Phytohabitans houttuyneae: one gene and its partner. The protein of the gene in region 1 interacts with the protein of each later gene in a pairwise test. Links are inferred from orthologs where the notes say so. Each region holds a gene or a part of one and is shown on either strand. Other genes may lie near its edges. The genes, in order: rpe and eno.

Evidence for each region.
Region 2: the proteins of rpe (region 1) and eno interact in binary tests that used the Escherichia coli proteins (3 or more experiments, as listed by UniProt). The link is inferred for Phytohabitans houttuyneae from one-to-one orthologs.

The regions. Positions count from the first base shown.
Region 1 is NZ_BLPF01000001.1:797,121-807,959, reverse strand. Bases 4,921-7,822 are described here. They hold rpe (ribulose-phosphate 3-epimerase), read left to right. Parts: upstream 4,921-5,982; coding sequence 5,983-6,663; downstream 6,664-7,822. Other genes in these bases: Phou_RS03690 (response regulator), read left to right, coding at 6,660-7,646; Phou_RS03700 (septum formation family protein), read right to left, coding at 4,921-5,720. Also shown: Phou_RS03720 (esterase-like activity of phytase family protein), read right to left, coding at 511-1,716; fmt (methionyl-tRNA formyltransferase), read left to right, coding at 2,389-3,315; Phou_RS03705 (RsmB/NOP family class I SAM-dependent RNA methyltransferase), read left to right, coding at 3,312-4,676; more of Phou_RS03700, read right to left, coding at 4,860-4,920; bifunctional diaminohydroxyphosphoribosylaminopyrimidine deaminase/5-amino-6-(5-phosphoribosylamino)uracil reductase RibD, read left to right, coding at 7,973-9,028; Phou_RS03680 (riboflavin synthase), read left to right, coding at 9,032-9,676; Phou_RS03675 (bifunctional 3,4-dihydroxy-2-butanone-4-phosphate synthase/GTP cyclohydrolase II), read left to right, coding at 9,673-10,839. UniProt on the Escherichia coli protein: Catalyzes the reversible epimerization of D-ribulose 5-phosphate to D-xylulose 5-phosphate.
Region 2 is NZ_BLPF01000001.1:3,223,511-3,234,427, reverse strand. The notes cover bases 4,813-7,792. They hold eno (phosphopyruvate hydratase), read left to right. Parts: upstream 4,813-5,650; coding sequence 5,651-6,934; downstream 6,935-7,792. Other genes in these bases: Phou_RS14285 (DUF501 domain-containing protein), read left to right, coding at 7,693-7,792; Phou_RS14300 (hypothetical protein), read right to left, coding at 4,813-5,444. Also shown: Phou_RS52635 (nucleoside triphosphate pyrophosphohydrolase), read left to right, coding at 1-179; Phou_RS14315 (aminotransferase-like domain-containing protein), read left to right, coding at 1,419-2,477; Phou_RS14310 (DUF885 domain-containing protein), read left to right, coding at 2,487-4,097; Phou_RS14305 (hypothetical protein), read left to right, coding at 4,179-4,736; more of Phou_RS14300, read right to left, coding at 4,755-4,812; more of Phou_RS14285, read left to right, coding at 7,793-8,199; Phou_RS14280 (amino-acid N-acetyltransferase), read left to right, coding at 8,184-8,690; Phou_RS52630 (NUDIX domain-containing protein), read right to left, coding at 8,794-9,120; Phou_RS52625 (hypothetical protein), read left to right, coding at 9,079-9,267; Phou_RS14270 (Ppx/GppA phosphatase family protein), read left to right, coding at 9,369-10,289; Phou_RS14265 (hypothetical protein), read right to left, coding at 10,291-10,632; Phou_RS14260 (PadR family transcriptional regulator), read left to right, coding at 10,794-10,917. UniProt on the Escherichia coli protein: Catalyzes the reversible conversion of 2-phosphoglycerate (2-PG) into phosphoenolpyruvate (PEP). It is essential for the degradation of carbohydrates via glycolysis.

The DNA of each region.
Region 1 (10,839 bases):
ATGGACCCGCTCGACCTGCTCTAGCCGCTCACGCAGCCGGGGTGGCGGCCTCCGTGCCTTTCAGTGGATTTGAGGATTTGAGCTACCGCGGCGTCCGCCGTGGTCCGGACCGTTGCTCCCGCGGCCTCACCCTCCGCGGTGGGCCAGCTCGCCCCCAACAGCCACCGCACGCAGATCTAGGCGCTTTCGCGGTCAGGGGTGAGCCTTCTTGAAGTCCGACCCGAGTTGGACGTGAGCTGCGGCTGTGCCCGCGGTTGCCGCCTCACCCTCCGCAGTCGCCCGGCTCAACCCACGAGCCCGCTCCGGCAGATCTTGGCAAGTTAGCGTCGAAATAACGCGCTAACTCACCAAGATCTCGATTGCGGTGCCGCTTGCGCCCGACGGATGGTCGCTGACGGTAGTAGAGCTCCCCATGACGGCGCTGCGCCGTGGACGGACTTGGTGGCGCCCAGGTCGAGAGCAACCCACGGCGGCCGGGAGGCCGCGGGTGCGCGGCCTCCCGGCACCGGGTCAGCGGAGCGTACGGCCGTCGGGGTGCAGGGACTTGGGGAGCCGGATGGTGATGAACTCGTTGTTGTCCGGCAGGCCCGGCGTGCGGCCCGACGAGGACGGGTAGTTGTTGTCGTTGAGCACGGCGATCGTCTTGTCGTCCAGCACGATCACGTCCTCGATCGTCGTGAACGGGAAACGGAACACCGGGCCGAAACCGCCCAGGCGCTTCGGGTTGGCGATGTTCAGCAGGTCGACGACGAGCGTCTTGTCGAGCGCGCCGTCACGGTCGCGGTCGCGGCGGTCGGCCAGGTAGATCTTCTTGACCAGCGCGGCGTCGCCCTGACCGCCGTCGCGTTCGATGACCAGGAAGCGGTTGGCGTCGACCGCGATCGCGTCGCCGATGGCGTGCGCCGGGGAGTCCAGCTGGTAGGTCCAGCGCTTGCCGGAGTACGCGCCGGCCCGCAGGTCGAACTCGTACATCCGCAGGGCGCCGGCCGGGTCGCCGGTCACCGTGCCTTCCAGCAGCGGGTACAGGTAGCGGCCGTCGGGCGAGATGGCCATGCCCTCGAAGCCCTTGCTGCCGCCCAGGTTCGGGGTGCCGCCGGCCAGGTACGGGTTTTCCGGCGCGAAGACGCCCGGCAGCGACACCGGTGCGGACAGCAGCCGGCCGGTGCGGTCGAAGTGGAGCAGGAACGGGCCGAACTCGTCGCCGATCCAGTACGTGCCGTCCACCGCCCGCGTGATCGACTCCACGTCGAAGTCGGCGCCGGTCAGGACGCGGTCGGGGCGGGTGAGCGGGAAGGGCACCTTGCCGTCCGGGTCGGTCAGGTGGAAGCCGCCGAGCACGTCGATCGCGCCGGTGCGGAAGACCGGGGCGAGCCGCTGTACCCGCAGCGCGTAGTCGGCGCTGTTCGCCTTCGCGCCGAAGCCGTTGTCGGACAGCACCTCGTACGCGCCCCCGCCGCCCCGGACGATGCCGGAGAAGCCCTGGACCGGCTGGTCGGCGAAGGGCGGTACCACGCCGTTGATCGGCGCGGTGCCGAGCGCGGCGCCGGACGGGTCGCTGGCCGGCACGTACGTCTGCGCCGGCAGCGACGCGAACCCGGTGAGCGTGGGCGTGCGTACGTCGTCGTGGTCGTGTGCCGGGGTGGGGGAGGCGGCGAGGCCGAGCGTGAGCGCGGCGACACCGGCGGCGGTACCCACCCGGATGGCGATTGATCGCATGAGCGCGGACGGTAGGTGCACCGGATGAACGCCCGGTTGCGCAGCACCGCACACCGGACTCCGTAGACTGGTACGCCACCCCTTTTCCGTACGAGGGAGTCTTCCCGTGACCGTCCAGCCCATCCGAGTGTTCGGCGACCCCGTGCTCAGGACGCCCGCCGAGCCGGTCGTCGACTTCGACGCGGAGCTGCGGCGGCTCGTCGCCGATCTCACCGAGACCATGCAGGAGGCCAGCGGGTGGGGCTTGCCGCGCCCCAGCTCGGCGTGGGGCTGCGCGTGTTCACCTTCGACGTCGACGACGTGCTCGGGCACCTGATCAACCCGGAGCTCAGCTTTCCCGACGAGGAGGAACAGGACGGCCAGGAGGGGTGCCTGTCCATCCCCGGCCTCTACTTCGACACCAAGCGCCGGATGAACGTGGTGGCCAAGGGCTTCAACATGTACGGCGACCCGGTGCGCATCGTCGGCAGCGAGCTGATGGCCCGCTGCGCACAGCACGAGACCGACCACCTCGACGGCGTGCTCTTCATCGACCGCCTCGACCCGGAGGCGCGCAAGGAGGCGATGAAGGCGATCCGGGCCGCCGAGTGGTACAACGACGCCGCGCCGCCCACGGTCAAGCTGAGCCCGCACGCGTCGTCCAGCAGCCCCTTCGGTCTGGGTCGGTGACGCGTGCGCCTTGTCTTCGCCGGTACCCCGGCCGTCACGCTGCCCGCGCTGGACGCCATCGCCGCGTCCGGCCATGACCTCGTCGCCGTGGTGACGCGGCCCGACGCTCCCGCCGGGCGGGGCCGCCGCCTGGTGCGCTCGCCCGCCGGTGCCTGGGCCGACGAGCGGGGCATCGAGGTGCTCACACCGGCCCGGCCGCGCGAGCCCGAGTTTCAGGCCCGCCTCCGCGAGCTGGCCCCGGACTGCGTACCCGTCGTGGCGTACGGCGCGCTGGTGCCCAAGGAGGCCCTGGAGATCCCGAAGCGCGGCTGGATCAACCTGCACTTCTCGCTGCTGCCCGCCTGGCGCGGCGCCGCGCCGGTCCAGCACGCCGTGCTGCACGGCGACACCGTCACCGGGGCGAGCGTCTTCCAGTTGGAGGAGGGCATGGACACCGGGCCGGTGTACGGCACGCTGACTGAGGAGATCAAGCCCATCGACACCTCCGGTGACCTGCTCGAACGGCTGGCCGTCTCGGGCGCCGGCCTGCTCGTCGCGGTGCTCGACGCGATCGAGTCGGGCGCCGCCCGCGCCGTGCCGCAGCCCGCCGACGGCGTCTCGCTCGCCCCGAAGATCACCGTCGACGACGCCGAGGTGCGGTGGTCGGAGCCGGCCTTCGCGGTCGACCGCCGGGTCCGCGCGTGCACGCCGGCGCCGGGGGCCTGGACCACGTTCCGCGGCGACCGCCTCAAGCTCGGCCCGGTCCGCCCCATCCGGTACGGGCCGGAGCTCCAGCCCGGCGACCTGCTCGTGGAAAAGGAGCGCGTGCTGGTGGGCACCGCGACCGATCCGGTGGCCCTCGGCGAGGTGAAGGCCGCCGGGAAGAAGTCGATGCCGGCGCTCGACTGGGCGCGCGGGTTGCGCCTGGACACCGCGGAGCGGTTCGCGTGAGGGGCGGGGTCCGCACCCAGCGCGCCGACCTGCCCCGCCGCGCGGCGTACGAGGCGGTGGCGGCCGTGAACCGCGACGGCGCGTACGCCAACATCGTGCTGCCGCACATCCTGCGCGACCTGCGGCTGTACGGGCGGGACGCGGCGTTCGCCACCGAGCTGACGTACGGCACGCTGCGCCACGAGGGCACGCTGGATGCGATCATCGGCTCGGCGGCCGGGCGCGACGTGGCCCGGATCGACCCGCCGGCCCGCGACGCGCTGCGCCTCGGGGCGTACCAGTTGCTGCACACCCGCGTGCCCGCGCACGCCGCCGTCTCCGCGACCGTCGACCTGGTGCGGTCGGTGGCGGCCGGCGCGACAGGCTTCGCCAACGCGGTGCTGCGCGAGATCGCCACCCACGACCTGGACACGTGGATCGGCAAGGTCGCGCCCCCGTACGAGCAGGACCCGGTCGCGCACCTCGCGGTCGCCGACAGCCATCCACAGTGGATCGTGCGGGCGTTCAGCGAGGCGCTCGGCGGCGACCTGGACGAGACCACCCGCCTGCTGATCGAAGACAACCAGCGGCCGCCGGTGCACCTGTGCGCCCGCCCCGGCCGCGCCGACGCGGTCGAGCTCGCCGACGAGGTGGGTGGCGCGCCCGGCGCGTTCTCGCCCTACGCGGTGTACCTGCCCGGCGGCGCACCCGGCGACCTGCAAGCGGTGGTCGAGGGGCGCGCGCACGTGCAGGACGAAGGCTCGCAGCTCGTCGCCGCCGCGCTCACCAACGCGCCGCTGGAGGGGCCGGACGCCCGGTGGCTCGACCTGTGCGCCGGCCCGGGCGGCAAGGCCGGGCTGCTCGGCGCGCTGGCCGTCGAGCGCGGCGCCGAGGTGACCGCGGTCGAGGTGGCCGAGCACCGCGCCCGCCTCGTCTCGCTGGCCACCCGCGGCCTCCCGGTGACCGTGCTGCACCAGGACGGCCGGGAGGAGCTGCCCGGTCCCGCCTTCGACAGGGTGCTCGTCGACGCGCCCTGTACCGGCCTCGGCTCGCTGCGCCGCCGCCCCGAGTCGCGGTGGCGCCGCCAGCCGTCCGACCTGCCACCGCTGACCCGGCTGCAGCGCGAGCTGCTCGTGGCGGCGTTCACGGCGGTGCGGCCGGGCGGCCTCGTCGCCTACGTGACCTGCTCGCCGCACCTCGTCGAGACCCACGTGACGGTCACCGAGGCGGCGCGCCGCAGCGGCCTGCCGGTCGACCTCGTCGACGCCCGCCCGTTCCTGCCGGCGGGGATGCCCGGCCTCGGCGCCGGCCCGACGGTCCAGCTGTGGCCCCACCGCCACGGCACGGACGCGATGTTTCTCGCGCTGCTCCGCCGCGGCTAGGCCCTGCTACCGCGACGCCCGCGGTGGCCCGGAGGGTCGCCTTCGGCCGGTCTTTGGGGTGAGGCCGTGGATCGCGCAGGGTGAGGCCGCGGGAGCAGCGGTCCGGACCACCGCGGACGTCGCGGTAGCCCGGATCTGCTTCTCGGTTTGGATCCTGTCCCGTCGCCTGCCGGGACGCCGCGGTCAGCGGATGCGCAGCGCGCCCGGTCCGGCGCCCTTCATCGAGCGGCGCAGGTCCTGGTCGCTGATCCACATGAAGCACTGCACGCCGCGGTCGCCGTTGGCCCACTCGTCCTCGTCCGGGAAGTAGATGATCGTCCCGGTGCGGAACTTGATGTTGCCGTCGTTGGGCACCTTGGCCCACTTCGCGACCACGCCGCGGCAGCCGTCGTGGGCGCGCTGCGTGTTCTTCTCGAAGTCCGCGTACGACGTGTCCGGCGCGGTCCACACGCCGGCGAACTCGGCGCCGTGCGCGGTGCCGCAGGTGACCGCGTTCATCGCGCTGATCGAGGTGCCGCCGCTGATGATCGCGCGGAAGCAGCCGTACGCGATCGGTGCGGCCGCCTTCAGCACGTCCTTGAGGTTGCCCGAGCGGCGCTTGACCTCGTTGACGTCGAGCGACTCGATCTCGGCGACGTCGCAGCGGAACCAGCGGCTGCCGCCCTCCCACGCCTGCGTGGCGGGGTAGTAGATGTACAGGTCGAGGCGGCCGCCGCGCCAGTCGCCGCCCAGGTACTCGTTGACCTTCGTGTTGCACTCTTTGAAGGCGGCGCGTGCGGCCTCGGTCGACGCCTTCGGCGGCTCAGTCGCGTCGGCCGCGGTGCCGCTGACCTGACCGACGAACACCGTTTCGAAGTGGTGCTCGGTCGCACAGTCGATCGGGTTGTAGTTGGCACGCGATATGTACAGCTCGTCCGGCAGCGAAAGGTGGCACACGCCCACCTCGGGCACGAACGGTGTCGCCTCGGGCTGCGCCTTCCAGTCGTCCACAAGCTTGCCGTCGACTCCGGCCGGATTGCCGCAGCCGGCGAGTAAAGCCGCCAACAGACCACCCAGAACCGCTACGCCCACCACGCGTCGCATACAGCTGCCCTCCCCAGGGTCCCGCGCCCGGCCGCAGCATACGGCACACGCGCCACCGTCCCGTCCCGCTCCCGGGCCGTGACGCGCCGCCGCACGCCTGGACCTGCGCGTTTCGCCGCGCGACCCGGCACCGGCCCGCCGGACCCGCCGAACGTCCACCACGGACGCGGTTGTCGCACCAGACATTGCCAACCGCTGTGCCCGGCTCCGTACACTGTCGGGGGTGAGCGCACCTTCGCCGGTCGTCGCGCCGAGCATCCTCGCCGCCGACTTCGCCCACCTCGCCGACGAGGTCCGCGCCGTCGAGGGCGCCGCAGACTGGCTCCACGTCGATGTCATGGACAACCACTTCGTGCCCAACCTGACCATCGGCCTGCCGGTGGTGCAGAGCCTGCGGGCGGCGACCACGCTCCCGTTCGACGTGCACCTGATGATCGAGGACCCGCGGCGGTGGGCGCCGGGCTACGCGGACGCGGGGGCGTACAACGTGACCTTCCACGTCGAGGCGTCGGACAACCCGGTCTCGCTGGCCAAGGACCTGCGCGCCGCGGGCGCGAAGGCGGGGCTGGCGATCGACCGCGACACGCCGATCGAGCCGTACCTGGAGCTGCTGCCCAGCTTCGACACGCTGCTGATCATGACAATCAAGGCCGGCTTCGGCGGGCAGAAGTTCCTCCCGGCGATGCTCGACAAGGTCTCCGCCGCCCGGCGGCACGCCAAGGCCGGCCACCTGGAGCTGCGCATCGAGGTCGACGGCGGGATCGCCGAGGACACGATCGCCGAGGCGGCCTCGGCCGGTGCGGACGCCTTCGTGGCCGGCACCGCGGTGTACAGCGCGGAGGACCCGGCCGAGGCGGTGCGCAAGCTGCGCGGCCTTGCCGCCCGGGCGATGGCCGGGCCATGACCGTGGACCCGGCCGTCGAGCGGCCCGACCTGATCCTGGTCGTCGACGACGACCAGGACATCGCGCGCTTCGTGAGCGTCAACCTCAAGATCCATGGCTTCGAGGTGGTGCTGGCCGGCGACGGCATGGAGGCGCTCGAGCTGGTCGAGCAGCGCCACCCCGACCTGGCCGTGGTCGACCTGATGATGCCCCGCATGGACGGGCTGGAGCTGACGCGGCGCCTGCGGGCCAACCCGATGACCTCCGCACTCCCCGTGATCATGCTTACCGCCAAGGGCATGACCGTCGACAAGGTGGTCGGCCTCACCGCCGGCGCCGACGACTACCTTGTGAAGCCGTTCGACACGCTGGAGCTGATCGCCCGGGTGCGCTCCACGCTCCGGCGCAACCAGGAGTTCCGCGAGGTCTCGCCGCTCACCGGCCTGCCCGGCAACACCCGCGTGCGGCGGGAGATCCTCGACCGGATGCGCAGCGGCACCGACTACGCGGTCGGTTACGTCGACATCGACCGGTTCAAGAGCGTCAACGACGTGTACGGGTTCGAGCGCGGCGACGAGTTCATCACGGCGCTGGCCCGCAGCATGCACCGCGCGGTGGTATCGGCCGGGCTGCCGCCCGCGTTCCTCGGCCACATCGGCGGCGACGATTTCGTGATCGTCTGCCACCCCGACCAGATCCTGCCGCTGACCCAGCAGGCGGTGGTCGACTTCGAGCAGGCCGCCGACGAGCTGTACGACCCGGAGCACGCCAAGCGGGGCTACGTGCTGGTGCCCGACCGCCGCGGCAACCTGCTCAAGGCGCACCTGGTGACGCTCTCGATCGGCGTGGCGCAGTCGACGGCGACCGGCCGCAAGTACGCCGACCCGCGCGAGGTCATCGCGGTCGCCTCGGAAATGAAGAAGGTGGCCAAAAACCAGCCGGGGTCGTATATCGCGGTCGATCGCCGCAAAGCGGACAGCGGGAACGACGGCCCCAAGCTGTGATGTTGACCGCGTCCCATGGTGCGCCGCCCTCACATGCGTGTAAGACTCGATGGGTAACCCACCACGCGCTGGCGGGGCTCGGTGAAATTCCGAACCGGCGGTAATCGGGGCGCAATGCCCGGAGAGCCCGCGACCCGGTCGTAGCCAACGGCCGGTGGACCTGGTGTAAGTCCAGGGCCGACGGTCAAAGTCCGGATGGGAGTTAGCGCGCGGGACGGAGGCACCCCTGGATGGGGTCGGTTCGCCGACGCCACCGGAATCTGCCGCCCCAACGCCACCCCATCTCCCTGCCCGCGCACCCCGGCCGGCATTGGAGAGGGACGCCCATGGCGAGCGTTGACGAGGCGATGACCCGCGCGATAGCGCTGGCCGCCCGCGGGCTCGGCACCACAAGTCCCAACCCCGTCGTGGGCTGCGTCATCCTCGACACCGGCGGCGACGTCGTGGGCGAGGGCTTCCACGCGTACGCGGGCGGTCCGCACGCCGAGATCGTCGCGCTGGCACAGGCAGGGGAGCGGGCCCGCGGCGGTACCGCTGTCGTCACGCTGGAGCCCTGCGACCACACCGGCCGCACGGGCCCCTGCACGGCCGCCCTCATCCGCGCCGGCGTGGCCAACGTCGCCGTCGCCGTCGCCGACCCCAACCCGCTCGCCGGCGGCGGTGTGGAGACGCTGCGCAAGGCCGGCGTCGAGGTGGTCACCGGCATCCGCGAGAGCGAGGCCGAGCAGGGCAACATCGCGTGGCTGACCGCGGTGCGGCGGGGCTGGCCGTACGTGATCTGGAAGTACGCCGCGACGCTCGACGGCCGCTCGGCCGCCATCGACGGCACCAGCATGTGGATCACGTCCGAGGCGGCCCGGATGGACGTGCACAAGCTGCGCGGCACCGTCGACGCCGTCATCGTCGGGGTCGGCACCGTCCTCGCCGACGACTCGCGCCTGACCGCGCGCAACCTGCGCGACGGCACCCTCAACATCCGCCAGCCGTTGCGCGTGGTCGTGGACTCGACGGGTCGTACCCCCGAAAAAGCCCGCGTGCGCGACGGCGCCGCACCGACCTGGGTGGTCACCACGGCGGACGTCGGGACCGGCCCTGACGGCCGGGTCGACCTGGAGGCGCTGCTCGCGGGGCTCTACCAGCGCGGAGTCCGGGCCGCCCTGCTGGAGGGCGGGCCGACGCTCGCCGGCGGCTTCCTCGCCGCCGGGCTGATCGACAAGATCATCGGGTACGTGGCGCCGAAGCTCCTCGGCGCCGGATCTCCCGCGCTCGCCGATGCGGGCGTGCACACCATCGCCGAGGCCATCGACCTGGAGTACACCGAGATCGCCCAGGTCGGGCCGGATCTGCGCTTCACCGCCACACCGCGAAAAAGGGAGGGCTGAACGTTGTTCACGGGGATTGTCGAGGAACTTGGCGAGCTGGTCCGGCTGGACTGGCACGGCGACGGCGGCATCGCCGCGCTGCGCGGTCCGCTCGTCGCGTCGGACGCGCGCGCCGGTGACTCGATCGCGGTCAACGGCGTGTGTCTCACGGTCGTGGAGGTGGACGGCGGGGGGTTCACGGTCGACGTGATGAAGGAGACGTTCGACCGTAGCGCGCTCGGCACGCTCGCGCCGGGCGACCCGGTCAACCTCGAGCGCGCCGCCACGCTGGGCACGCGCCTCGGCGGCCACCTGGTGCAGGGGCACGTCGACGGGGTGGGGCGGATCGTGTCCCGGACGCCCGGAGATCGGTGGGAAGACGTCACGATCGAACTTCCTCCGGGTCTTTCCCGTTACGTGGTGGAAAAGGGGTCGATCACCGTGGACGGGGTATCGCTGACCGTCGTCGCGGTGGACGACTCGTCGTTCGCGGTGAGCCTGATACCCACCACGCTCGCGCTCACCACTCTCGGGCGTAAAGGCGCCGGAGACCTGGTAAACCTGGAGGTCGACGTGATCGGCAAGTACGTGGAGAAGCTCCTGGCGGCTCCGCCGGCGCCCAGCGGCGCCACGCCCGCCGCGGAGCTGGCGGACGGAGTGTCGGCATGAACACCATCGAGGAGGCCGTCGCCGAGTTCGCCGCGGGACGGCCGGTGATCGTCGTGGACGACGAGGACCGCGAAAACGAGGGCGACCTGATCTTCGCCGCCGAGCTGGCCACGCCGGAGCTGATGGCGTTCATGGTCCGGTACACCTCCGGGTACATCTGCGCGCCGGTCACGGAGGCGGACGCGGACCGGCTCGAGCTGCCCCCGATGTACCACATCAACCAGGACAAAAGGGGCACAGCGTACACGGTGACCGTCGACGCGCGCGAGGGCGTGAGCACCGGCATCTCGGCGGCCGACCGGGCCCGCACCGTGCGGCTGCTCGCCGACCCGGGCACCGACGCCACCGCGCTCAGCCGGCCCGGCCACGTCGTGCCGCTGCGCGCCAAGAACGGCGGCGTGCTGCGCAGACCCGGCCACACCGAGGCCACCGTCGACATGGCGGTGCTCGCCGGCCTGCGCCCCGCCGGCGTGCTGTGCGAGCTTGTCAACGACGACGGCACGATGATGCGCCTGCCGGACCTGGAGAAGTTCGCGGTCGAGCACCACCTCACGATCATCACGATCGCCGACCTTGTGGCGTACCGCCGCCGCGTCGAGAGCCAGGTCGAGCGGGTCGCCGAGGCCCGCCTACCCACGCCGCACGGCGTCTTCCGCGCGGTCGGGTACCGGGCCGAGCTGGACTCGGAGGCCGAGCACGTGGCCCTGGTCTACGGCGACCTCGGCGACGGCGAGGACGTGCTGGTGCGCGTCCACTCCGAGTGCCTCACCGGCGACGTCTTCGGCTCGCTGCGCTGCGACTGCGGCCCCCAGCTGCAGGCCGCGCTCGCCCGCGTGGCGACCGAGGGCCGCGGCGTGGTGCTGTACATGCGCGGGCACGAGGGCCGGGGGATCGGGCTGCTGCACAAGCTGCAGGCGTACCAGCTGCAGGACCTGGGTCGCGACACCGTTGACGCCAACCTGGAGCTGGGGCTGCCGGCCGACGCGCGCGACTACGGCACCGGCGCGCAGATCCTGTATGACCTGGGTGTGCGCTCGATGCGCCTGATCACCAACAACCCGGCGAAGCGTGCCGGGCTGTCGGGGCACGGCCTGCGCATCGTGGGCCGCGAGTCGCTGCCGATCCGGCCGCACCCGGAAAACGTGCGCTACCTGCGTACGAAG
Region 2 (10,917 bases), 2.4 Mb from region 1 along the record:
TGCAGCGGGCGGAGCGCGCCGGACTCGACGTGCCGCTGCCTCAGGCCGTGGACGACCTCGGCGCCGCGCTGCTGGCCATCGTCGCCGACGCGCGTTCAAGAGGGCTGGACGCGGAGGCGGCGCTGCGCCGGGCCGCGCTCTCGTATGCCGGGGCGGTGCGCGCGGCCGAGGCCGGCTGAGCCGTCAAACCCACGGCCAGGCCGAGCGCGACCACGAGGACCCCCGCGCTCTGTCCGGGGTCGGGCAGCTGGCCGGCCTGGATCGCGGCGGTGACCAGCGTCGCCACCGGCATCAGGCCGACGATCATTCCGGCCCGCTCGAGGCCCAGCCGCTGCAGCCCGGTGAACCAGGCCACGAACGCCACCACCGTCATCAGCAGCGCCAGGTACAGCAGCGTGGTCCCCTCCACCGCCGTCGGCACCCGCCACTGCGCCACCTCGCCGGTCACGAGGCCGCCGAGGAGGAGGAGCGGGACGGCGAGCCCGCAGCTGTACGCGGCCACCCTGATCGCGCCGAGCCTGGGCAGCACCGCGGCCGCGAGCAGCGAGAAGAGCACCTCGCCCACCAGCGCGCCGAGCGAGGCGAGCACCCCGATCGCGTCCGCCCGGCCGGAGCCCTGCACGAGGGCGGTACCGCCGACGACCACGGCCGCCGCCACCACGATGCGGGTGGACGGGCGGGCGCCGCGCAGCAGCGGGGCGAGCAGCGCGAGGCCAAGTGGGGCGGCGCCGATCACGGTGCCGACCACGGCCGCGTCGGCGTGCGGCAGGGCGATGAGGATGCAGGCGTTGAACGCCGCGAGCCCGGTCGCCGCCAGCACGGTGAGGATGCCCAGCTCGCGCCGGGTCGGGCGGACGCGCCCGCGGACGAGCAGGGCGAGGATGAGCGCGGCCAGCGCGTACCGGAGGGCCTGGCCGGTGAGTGTGGGGTAGTCGAGGATCAGCTGGCTCAGTGACACCGAGCTGCCGACGATCACCATGCCCGCGATGCAGAGCAGCGCACCCGTCTTCATGCAAGCGACGCTATGGTGGCAATGGTCCACGAGACAGGGCCACTTTCGCGCCATGATGGAGGACCACTTTGTGGGAGACGCTGGTCCAGCTCGACCGCGGCCGGCCGGGCCTGGCCGACCAGCTCATCGACGCGCTGCGGGACGCGATCGCCGACGGCCGCCTGGCGCCCGGCACGCGGCTCCCGTCGAGCCGTGCCCTGGCCGCCGACCTGAAACTCTCCCGCGGCGTGGTCGTCGAGGCCTACGAGCAGCTGGTGGCCGAGGGGCGCCTGCTGTCCCGCCAGGGCGCCGGCACCGTCGTCGCGCGGTTGATCAGGGAGCCGGTGGAGCGGCGCGCCGGCGACCGGCCCGACCAACTCCCTGATCAACCGCACATGCTGCTGCGGCCGGGGTGCCGGACCTGGGGATGTTTCCGCGGAGTGCCTGGCGGCGGGTCTACGAGACGACGCTTACCGGCATGGTGGACGCGGTCCTGGACTACGGGGATCCGACCGGGGCGCCGCGGTTGCGGGCGGAGTTGGCCAGCTATCTCGGTCGGGTGCGGGGAGCGCGGGTCGAGGCCGGCGCGGTCGTCGTCACCACCGGCGCGGCGCAGGGGTTCGCGGTGCTGGCGGCGGCGTTGCGGGCGAGCGGGGCGTCGACGATCGGGTTCGAGGAGCCGGGCAGTTACGGGGTGCGGGGACACCTGGAGAGCCACGGGCTGAAGCTCGTGCCCGTGCCGGTCGACGGTGACGGGCTCGACGTGGCCGCGCTGGAGCGCACCGGCGCGCCCGCGGTCTTCGTCACGCCGGCCCACCAGTTTCCGTCCGGCGTGGTGCTCGCACCGGCACGCCGGGCGGCGCTGGTCGAGTGGGCGCGGCGCACCGGTGGGCTGATCGTCGAAGACGACTACGACGCCGAGTTCCGCTACGACCGCGACCCGGTCGGCTGCCTGCAGGGCGTCGCGCCGGACGCGGTCGCGTACATCGGCTCGGTCAGCAAGGCGCTCGCCCCGGCGCTGCGGCTCGGCTGGCTCGCCGTACCCGAGAAATGGCGGGAAGCGGTGGTCGAGCGGAAGGCGTGGGCCGACCTCGGCGGGCCTGTCCTTGAGCAGCTCGCGTTTGCGGAGCTGCTGGCCGGCGGCGGGTACGACCGGCACCTGCGCCGGACCCGCCTGGAGCACCGCCGGCGGCGGGACGCGCTTGTCGCTGCCCTGCGGCTGCACCTGCCCGGGCTGCGGATCTCCGGCGTCGCGGCGGGCCTGCACCTTGTCGTCGAACTTCCGGACGATGTGGACGACGAGGCGCTTGCCGAGCGGGCACGCGCCGCCGGGCTCGGCCCGCTGCCGCTGTCCCGCATGCGCCTGACCGGTGGCGGACCGCCCGGCCTCGTGATCGGCTACGCGGCGAACCCGCCGGGCGAGCTGGAGACGGCGGTCTCGGTTCTGGCGGCGCTGGTGGCCGCGTCGCACGCGCCGAGGCGCTAGCGTCTTCGTATGGCGCAGTTCGTACCGCTCGCTGAGCGCATCGTCGACGCAGTCCTGGAAAGCAACCCGGCGCTCGCCTCCTATGTGGGCGATCACCGGTTCGACGACCGCTTGCCCGACCTGTCGGCGAGCGGGGTGGCAGCCCAGGTGGCGATGCTGCGCGACGCCGGCAACGCGCTGGCCGAGGTCGACGCCGACTCCCTCGACCCGTCGGAGCAGGTCGACCACGCCGTGCTGTCGGCGCTCGTCGAGCGCGGGCTCTTCGAGGCCACGGAGGTGCGCGGGCACGAGTGGGACCCGCTCGAGCACAACCCGGCTCCGCTGATCTACAACCTGATCGCCCGCCCGTTCGCGGCGACCGAGGAGCGGCTGGGCAGCCTCGCGGGCCGCCTCGCCGCCGTGCCCGACGCGCTGGCCACCGCCCGCGCCACGCTGCGCGACAGCCCGCGGGTCCACGTGGAGACGGCGGCGGGGCAGTTTGCCGGCGCGGCCGCGCTCGTGCGCGAGGAGGTGCCGGAGATGCTCGCCGCAGCACCCGGGATGCGAGCCACCGTGTCACCGGTGGCCGAGTCCGCCGCGGCCGAGCTGGACGCCTTCGCGGCATGGCTGCGTTCCAGGGTGGACGCCGCGGGCCGCGATCCGCGTCTGGGGCGGCGGCTGTGGGAGGCGCGCCTGTGGCACACGCTCGACACCGAGCTGCCCGCGGCGCAGGTGCTCGCCCGCGCGCAGGCAAACCTCGAGCGGGTCACCGAGGAGATCCGCGCGGCGGCGGCCGAGCTGGTCGGTGGTCCGGCGGACGACGCGACGGTACGGCGTGCGCTCGACCAGCTCGCCACCCAGCGCCCTAACGAGGAGTCCATCGTGGACCTCGCCAAGGTGACGCTCGGCGAGACCACCGAGTTCGTCCGCGCGCACGACCTCGTCGGGCTCGTCGACGACCCGTGCGAGATCCTGCCGATGCCCGAGTTCGCGCGCGGCGTCGCCGTGGCGTACTGCGACGCGCCCGGCCCGCTGGAGACGGCCGACCTGCCCACGTTCTACTGCATCGCGCCGGCGCCGGGAGACTGGCCGGCGGAGCGGGTCGAGTCGTTCTACCGCGAGTACAACGACCACATGATCCGCAACCTCACCGTGCACGAGGCGATGCCCGGCCACTTCCTGCAGCTCGCGCACGCCCGCCGCTTCCGCGGCACGACCCGGGTGCGGGCGATCGGCACGTCCGGCCCGTTCGTGGAGGGCTGGGCCGTCTACACCGAGGAGCTGATGGCCGGCCTCGGCTTCGGCGGGCTGCCGGTCCGCCTCCAGCAGCTCAAGATGCAGCTGCGGATGAGCATCAACGCGATCCTCGACCAGCTCGTGCACTGCGAGGAGCTGTCCGAGGCGGACGCGATGGCGCTGATGACCGGGCCCGGCTTCCAGGAGGAGGGCGAGGCGGCCGGCAAGTGGCGGCGTGCCCTGCTCACCTCGACGCAGCTCTCCACGTACTTCGTCGGCTACACCGAGGTCGCCGAGATCGCGGCCGCCCGCCCGGCCGGCACGTCGCCCCGCGAGTGGCACGACGCGATGCTCGCCCACGGCTCGCCCCCGCCGAGGCACCTGCGCGCGCTGCTCGGCGTCTGATCCCGGCCGTCCGAGGGAACCGGACGCGGCCACGCGCCTGTACCGGTGTGAGCATCCCGACGGCGACAGACGTGGCGTCGAGTGGCCGGTCAACGCTTCAACTGGGCCACGTCGTGGTGGCGCAAGGTGCGGCGGGAGCAGGGCACGCTCACCGAGGAGCGGCATCCCCGTACCGCCGCGACCGACCCGGCCGCCCTCGCCGCCCGCGAAGCCCTGGCGCGGCTGCCGCTCGCCCAGCGCGCTGTGATCGTCTGCCGGGTACTGCTCGATCTGTCCACGGCCGAGACCGCCGACGCGGACCTTCTCTGCGACCGGCTCGTGATCGCCGGGGTCGGCCCGTCCGCCTGCCAGGTGCGGGTGGTCGGCACGCGCACCCGAACCTTCGCGGACCACCCGCTGACCCGGCGGGGCTGCGAAGACGCGGGCAGCATCAAGATCTCACCCGACGGCCGCCTGGCCGCGATCACCTACCAGCGCGCGAACGCGCCGCGCGTGGCCGTCATCGACCTGGCCACGGGCGCGCCGCGCGCCGACACCCAGATCCAGGCACCGGCCGGCGCGGGCCAGCCGGCGAGGGGCGGACCCAGAAACCCTGCGCCTGGCAGGGCCTGGTTCGCCGGGGAACCCGGCGAACCATAGTGGTCACCGCCCTAAATGTCAGGCGCCGGAACGCTTGTCGACGACCTTGGCGCCCGCGGGGAGCGCGAAAGCGTCGGGGTCGGCCGTGTCGCGGAAGCGGGTCATCGCGATGTCGACCGCGCTGCCGTCCACCGCGCCGGCGAAGCTGCCGAGCACGCCGTCGGTCGTGATGCAGGCGTCGAAGGCGGAGGCACCGGCGTCGCGCACCCCGCGGACCTTGACACAGGTGGCCGGCCGGCCGGCGATCGTGGTGTCGCTCTGGTCGATCGTGGCGTCGGTGTCCAGAGCCGCCGCGGTGAGGAGACCGATGACCACGGTCGGGGCGATCAGGCCGTGCGCGCCCGCGTCCTTGAACGCGGCGACCGCCGGCTCGTTGTTGGGGGACGGCGCGGCCGTGAGCGTGCAGGTCATCGCGGTGCCGGTGCGGCGGCAGTCGGCGGTGGCCTCGTCGGTGACCGTGAGCTTGCCGTCCGGGTAGATGTACGCCGAGCGCAGCGGGGACTGGGCCTGGGCGATCGTGGCGGAGCCGCCGCCGGGCAGCTGGTACTCCGCCGAGTAGGTCAGCTCTCCCGAGCCGTCCAGCCGGCTGGCCAGCTCGTTGACGAGATCGGCCCGGTCCATCACCTGGCCGGCGTCGCCGCAACCGGCCAGCGCGGGGCCCAGGGCCACCACCGCCAGCGCGAGCGGGAGGAGGCGGGCGCGGGGCATGGGGGCAACCCTGCTTGATTCGGCCCGATGGGCGCAACTCTGATAACGCGGCGGCGAGTCGGGTCGTTCGCCCTGATTGGTGCTCGAACAGCGGGTGGGTTCGCCCGGGGTACCCGGCAAACCGCCGTGGTCACCGCACTAGGCTCATCGGCGAAGCCTCGGCCGCAGTGCGGCGGCCCGTGAAAACCTAGGCGAGGAGCGTCACAGTGGCCACCATCGAGGGAATCGTCGCGCGGGAGATCCTCGACTCGCGCGGCAACCCGACCGTCGAAGTCGAGATCGGGCTCGACGACGGCACGATCGCTCGCGCGGCGGTGCCGTCGGGCGCCTCCACCGGCGCGTTCGAAGCGGTCGAGCTGCGCGACGGCGACAGCGACCGGTACAACGGCAAGGGCGTCGAGAAGGCCGTTGCCAACATCGAGGACCGCATTGTCCCCGAGCTGATCGGCTACGAGGCCAGCGAGCAGCGTGCCATCGACCAGAAGATGCTCGACCTGGACGGCACGCCCAACAAGTCGGATCTCGGGGCAAACGCCATCCTCGGCGTGTCGCTCGCGGTGGCGAAGGCCGCGGCCGCCAGCGCCGAGCTGAGCCTGTTCCGCTACGTCGGCGGGCCGAACGCGCACGTGCTGCCGGTGCCGATGCTGAACATCCTCAACGGTGGGGCGCACGCCGACTCCAACGTCGACGTGCAGGAGTTCATGATCGCCCCGATCGGCGCGCCGACCTTCCGCGAGGCGCTGCGCGCCGGCGCGGAGGTCTACCACGCGCTCAAGTCGGTGCTGAAGAAGAAGGGCCTGTCGACGGGGCTGGGCGACGAGGGCGGCTTCGCGCCGAACCTGCCGACCAACGCGGCCGCGCTCGACCTGATCGCCGAGGCGGTGGCTGCGGCCGGACTGCGGCTGGGCAACGACATCGTGCTCGCACTGGACGTGGCGGCGACCGAGTTCTACAAGGACGGTGCGTACGTCTTCGAGGGCTCGCCCAAGCCGACCGACGAGATGATCAATTACTACACCAAGCTCGTCGACTCGTACCCGATCGTGTCCATTGAGGACCCGCTGGCGGAGGACGACTGGGCGGGCTGGTCGGCGTTCACCGCGGCGCTCGGCGAAAAGATCCAGATCGTCGGCGACGACCTCTTCGTGACCAACCCCGAGCGGATCGCGCGCGGCATCGCGGAGAAGGCGGCCAACTCGGTCCTCGTCAAGGTCAACCAGATCGGCTCGCTGACCGAGACGCTCGACGCGGTCGACCTCGCCCACCGCGCCGGCTTCACGTGCATGATGAGCCACCGCTCGGGCGAGACCGAGGACACCACGATCGCCGACCTTGCCGTCGCCACGGGCACCGGCCAGATCAAGACCGGCGCGCCGGCCCGCTCTGACCGCGTCGCCAAGTACAACCAGCTGCTCCGCATCGAAGAGGAGCTGGACGACGCGGCGCGGTACGCCGGGGCGGCCGCTTTCCCGCGGTACCATCTGTCCTAGTTGATCTAGGCCCTGTTTCGAAATCCTTGCCGGGCTCCGCCGGGCCCAGACGACGACCGGCGGCGTCGGCCGTAAGGCCGCATGAAACAGGGCCTAGGGCTGCGACTGTCGGCCCGGGCTCGCCTCGCGGGCCCGGCACCGCGGCCAGGTCGCGGCCCCGGCCTGCGGGGAGGACGTGATGACGCAGAGGCTCACGCCGGGCGGGCAGGGTCCCGCCCGGCGCCCGGGACAGCGCAGCCGGGCCGCGCCCCCGCGGACCGGACGCCCGGTGGCCCGGGTGCCGAAGCCAAGGACAGCGGTGACACCGGCCGCTCCGCCAACCGCCCGGCCGCCCGCCGCGCACCGGTGCGCCGCACCAACGCGCCGCAGCCGCGCCGCTTCACCGGCCGGGCCACCGTGCTGCTGGTGGTGCTGATCGCGCTCGCGCTCGGCTACACGTACCCGGTGCGCGTCTACCTGACCCAGCAGTCCGACATCGCCCGCATGGAGCAGGCGCAGGCGGACCAGCGGCAGCGGATCAGCGACCTGAGCGAGCAGGCGGCGCTCTGGAGGGATCCGAAGTACATCGAGATCCAGGCCCGCAAGCGGTTCTACATGGTCAAGCCGGGCGAGGTGCCGCTCGTGGTGCTCACCGGGGCACCCGGGGCGGCCAACGAGTCCGGCGCGCCGCCGCAGGAGGGCGAGAGCCAGCCCGCCAACCCCTGGTACGACACGCTCTGGTCCAGCATCCAAGCCGCCGACAGCACGGAGAGCGACTAGTGAGTCCGCTACCGCCCGAGCCCGCGACGGCCGCCGACCTCGACGCGGTGGCCGCCCAGCTCGGCCGCACGCCCCGCGGCACCCGCGCGGTGGCGCACCGTTGCCCGTGCGGCCTGCCCGCGGTGGTCGAGACCCGCCCGCGCCTCGCCGACGGCACGCCGTTTCCGACGCTCTACTACCTCACCTGCCCGCGCGCGACCTCGGCCTGCAGCCGCCTGGAGTCCGCCGGGCTGATGAAGGAGATGGAGGCGCGGCTCGCGACCGATCCCGACCTGGCCAAGCGGTACCTCGCTGCGCACGAGGACTATCTGGCCCGGCGCGAGGAGATCGAGCACGTGCCGGAGATCGAGGGCACCTCTGCCGGCGGCATGCCGGGGCGCGTCAAGTGCCTGCACGTGCACATGGGGCACGCGCTGGCGGTGGGCGCGGGCGTCAACCCCTTCGGCGACGAGGTGGTCGAGCAGGTCGGCGCGTGGTGGGCGGACGGTCCATGCGTGACGTCGTGATCCGCCGCGCCCGCACCGCGGACGTGCGGGCCATCCGGGACCTGATCGACACGTACAGCGAGGAGCGCCGCCTGCTGAGCAAGGCGACGGTGACGCTCTACGAGGACGTGCAGGAGTTCTGGGTCGCCACCCAGGGCGCCGACGGCCCGGTCGTGGGCTGCGGCGCGCTGCACGTGATGTGGGAAGACCTGGCCGAGATCCGCACGGTCGCGGTACACCCCGCCAGCCGCGGCCTGAAGATCGGCCACAGCATCGTCGCCGAGCTGCTGGACGTCGCGCGCGAGATCGGAGTCGCGCGCGTGTTCGTGCTGACGTTCGAGACCGGGTTCTTCGGCTCGTTCGGCTTCGTGGAGATCGACGGGGCGCCGGTGCCGCCCGCGGTGTACGAGCAGCTGCTCCGCTCGTACGACGAGGGCGTCGCCGAGTTTCTCGGCCTGGAGCGGGTAAAGCCCAACACGCTCGGCAACACCCGCATGCTCCTGCACCTTTAGAGGCCTCCAGGAGATCCAACCCAAACCAGACGCGAGCTACCGCGACGCCCGTCGTGGTCCCGACCGTTGCTCCCGCGGCCTCACCCTCCGCGTCCGGTTCAGCTCAACCCGCGAGGGGTGGCTGGAGCTTGCGCAGGAAGCGCCGGAAGTGGGGGTCGAACACCTCGCCGGCGGCCTCGACCTCCCGGCGTGTCCACCACCGGGCCTCGCGAAACTCTCCGCTCTCCGGCACCACCCAGCCGCGGTCGCCCTCGACCAGGTACCAGATACTCACGTCGGTGTGCCCCGCGCCCACGCCACCGGTGACCGTCGCGGTCAGGAAGAGGGGCCGTGCCTCCACCTCGACGCCGAGCTCCTCGCGCCCCTCGCGGCGGGCCGTGTCGGCCGGGTGTTCGTCCGGGTCCACGTGGCCGCCCGGCGGAAGCCACAGGCCGGCCTTGACGTGGTCGACCAGCAGGATGTCGCCCTCGGGGAGACCGGCACCACGTACGACACGAGGTGCCGTGGCGGTGTGGCCGGCTTCTCCCGGCGGAAGACGTCGTCGGTGCTCTCCAGCCAGCGGAGCGTCTCCCGCTGATGGGTCGCCTCCACGGCGTCCAGGGGTGTGAGTGCCGCGACGATCTCGTGGACGGCGGCGACCGGCGGGCGCATCCCGATAGGGTCTCACCCATGACGAGGGTGGCGGCGATCGACTGCGGTACCAACTCGATCCGCCTGCTGGTGGCCGACCTTCCGGCGGCGGGCGGGGACGCTCCGCTGGTCGATGTGGTGCGGCGCATGGAGATCGTCCGCCTGGGTCAGGGGGTCGACCGCACGGGGCGGCTGGCGCCGGAGGCGATCGAGCGCACGCGGGTGGCGCTCGCGTCGTACGCGGCGCAGATCCGCGAGCTGGGCGCCACCCGGGTGCGGATGTGCGCGACGTCGGCCACCCGCGACGCGGCGAACGCGGGAGACTTTCGCGCCATGGTCGTGGAGACGCTGGGTGTCGAGCCGGAGGTGGTGAGCGGCGACGAGGAGGCGCGCCTCTCGTTCACCGGCGCCGTGCGTGGCCTGGCCGCGGAGCCGCCCTACCTGGTGGTGGACATCGGGGGCGGCTCCACCGAGTTCGTGGTCGGCGAGTCCACCGTGGAGGGTGCGATCTCGGTCGACATCGGGTGCGTGCGGATGACCGAGCGGCACCTGCACAGCGACCCGCCCACGCCCGCCGAGGTCGCCGCCGCCACCGGCGACATCACCGCCGCCGTCGACCGCGCGCTGGCCGCCGTGCCGGGCCGCGAGGCGCGGACGCTGGTGGGCCTGGCCGGCTCGGTGACGACGGTGGCCGCGATCGCGCTGGGCCTGTCCGAGTACAACCCGAGTCGCATCCACCATGCCGTGGTGTCGTACGACGCGGTGGCCAAGGTCACCGGCGACCTGCTCGCGATGACCACCGCCCAGCGCCTGGAGATCCCGGTGATGCACCCGGGCCGGGCGGACGTGATCGTCGCGGGCGCGCTGGTGCTCCGCGTCATCATGGAGCGCGCCGGCATGCCCGCGGTCGTGGCGAGCGAGCACGACATCCTCGACGGCATCGCGTGGAGCATCCAGCCCACACCGTGAGTCAGCCCGTGCGGCGCAGCTCCGCGCGGGACTGCTCGCGCGGGTCCGACTCGTCGCGCGACCACCACCACGCGTAGCTGATCGCTCCCGGTTGGGGCAGGAGCAGGAGGATGCGGGCCACCAGCGGCCCCTCGTACGCCGTGAACTCGCCCGGCTTGGTCTGCGTGAAGCGCACCACACCGGGCAGCTCCAGGCAGGCGACGTGCAGCTCCAGGCGCCCCGCCTCGCCGGCCACAAGCACCGTGTGCTCGATGTGCTGCAGGCCGTTGTGGTCGTTGGTGGCCTCGTAGTCGAGGGTGACCGCGCGGCCGCGAATGGCCGACGACACCGCCATCCGAGCCACGAAGGGTCCGCTCTCGGGGCCGTCGCCGCGCCCACGGTAGACGCCAGTGGCATTTGCCAAGCGCCCCAACACATCCTCGCCCTGCACGGCGACACACTAGCCTCTCGTGGCACTACTACGGGCTTGACGGTACTTCGCAGTGCAGAGTAGCGTCCACGCCCGTGGACACCACCCAGTTGCTCAAGGGCGTCCTGGATCTCGCGGTGCTGGCGGTGCTCAAGGAGGGCGACGGCTATGGCTACGACATCCTGCGCCGCCTCCGCGCGGCCGGGCTCGACGAGGTCG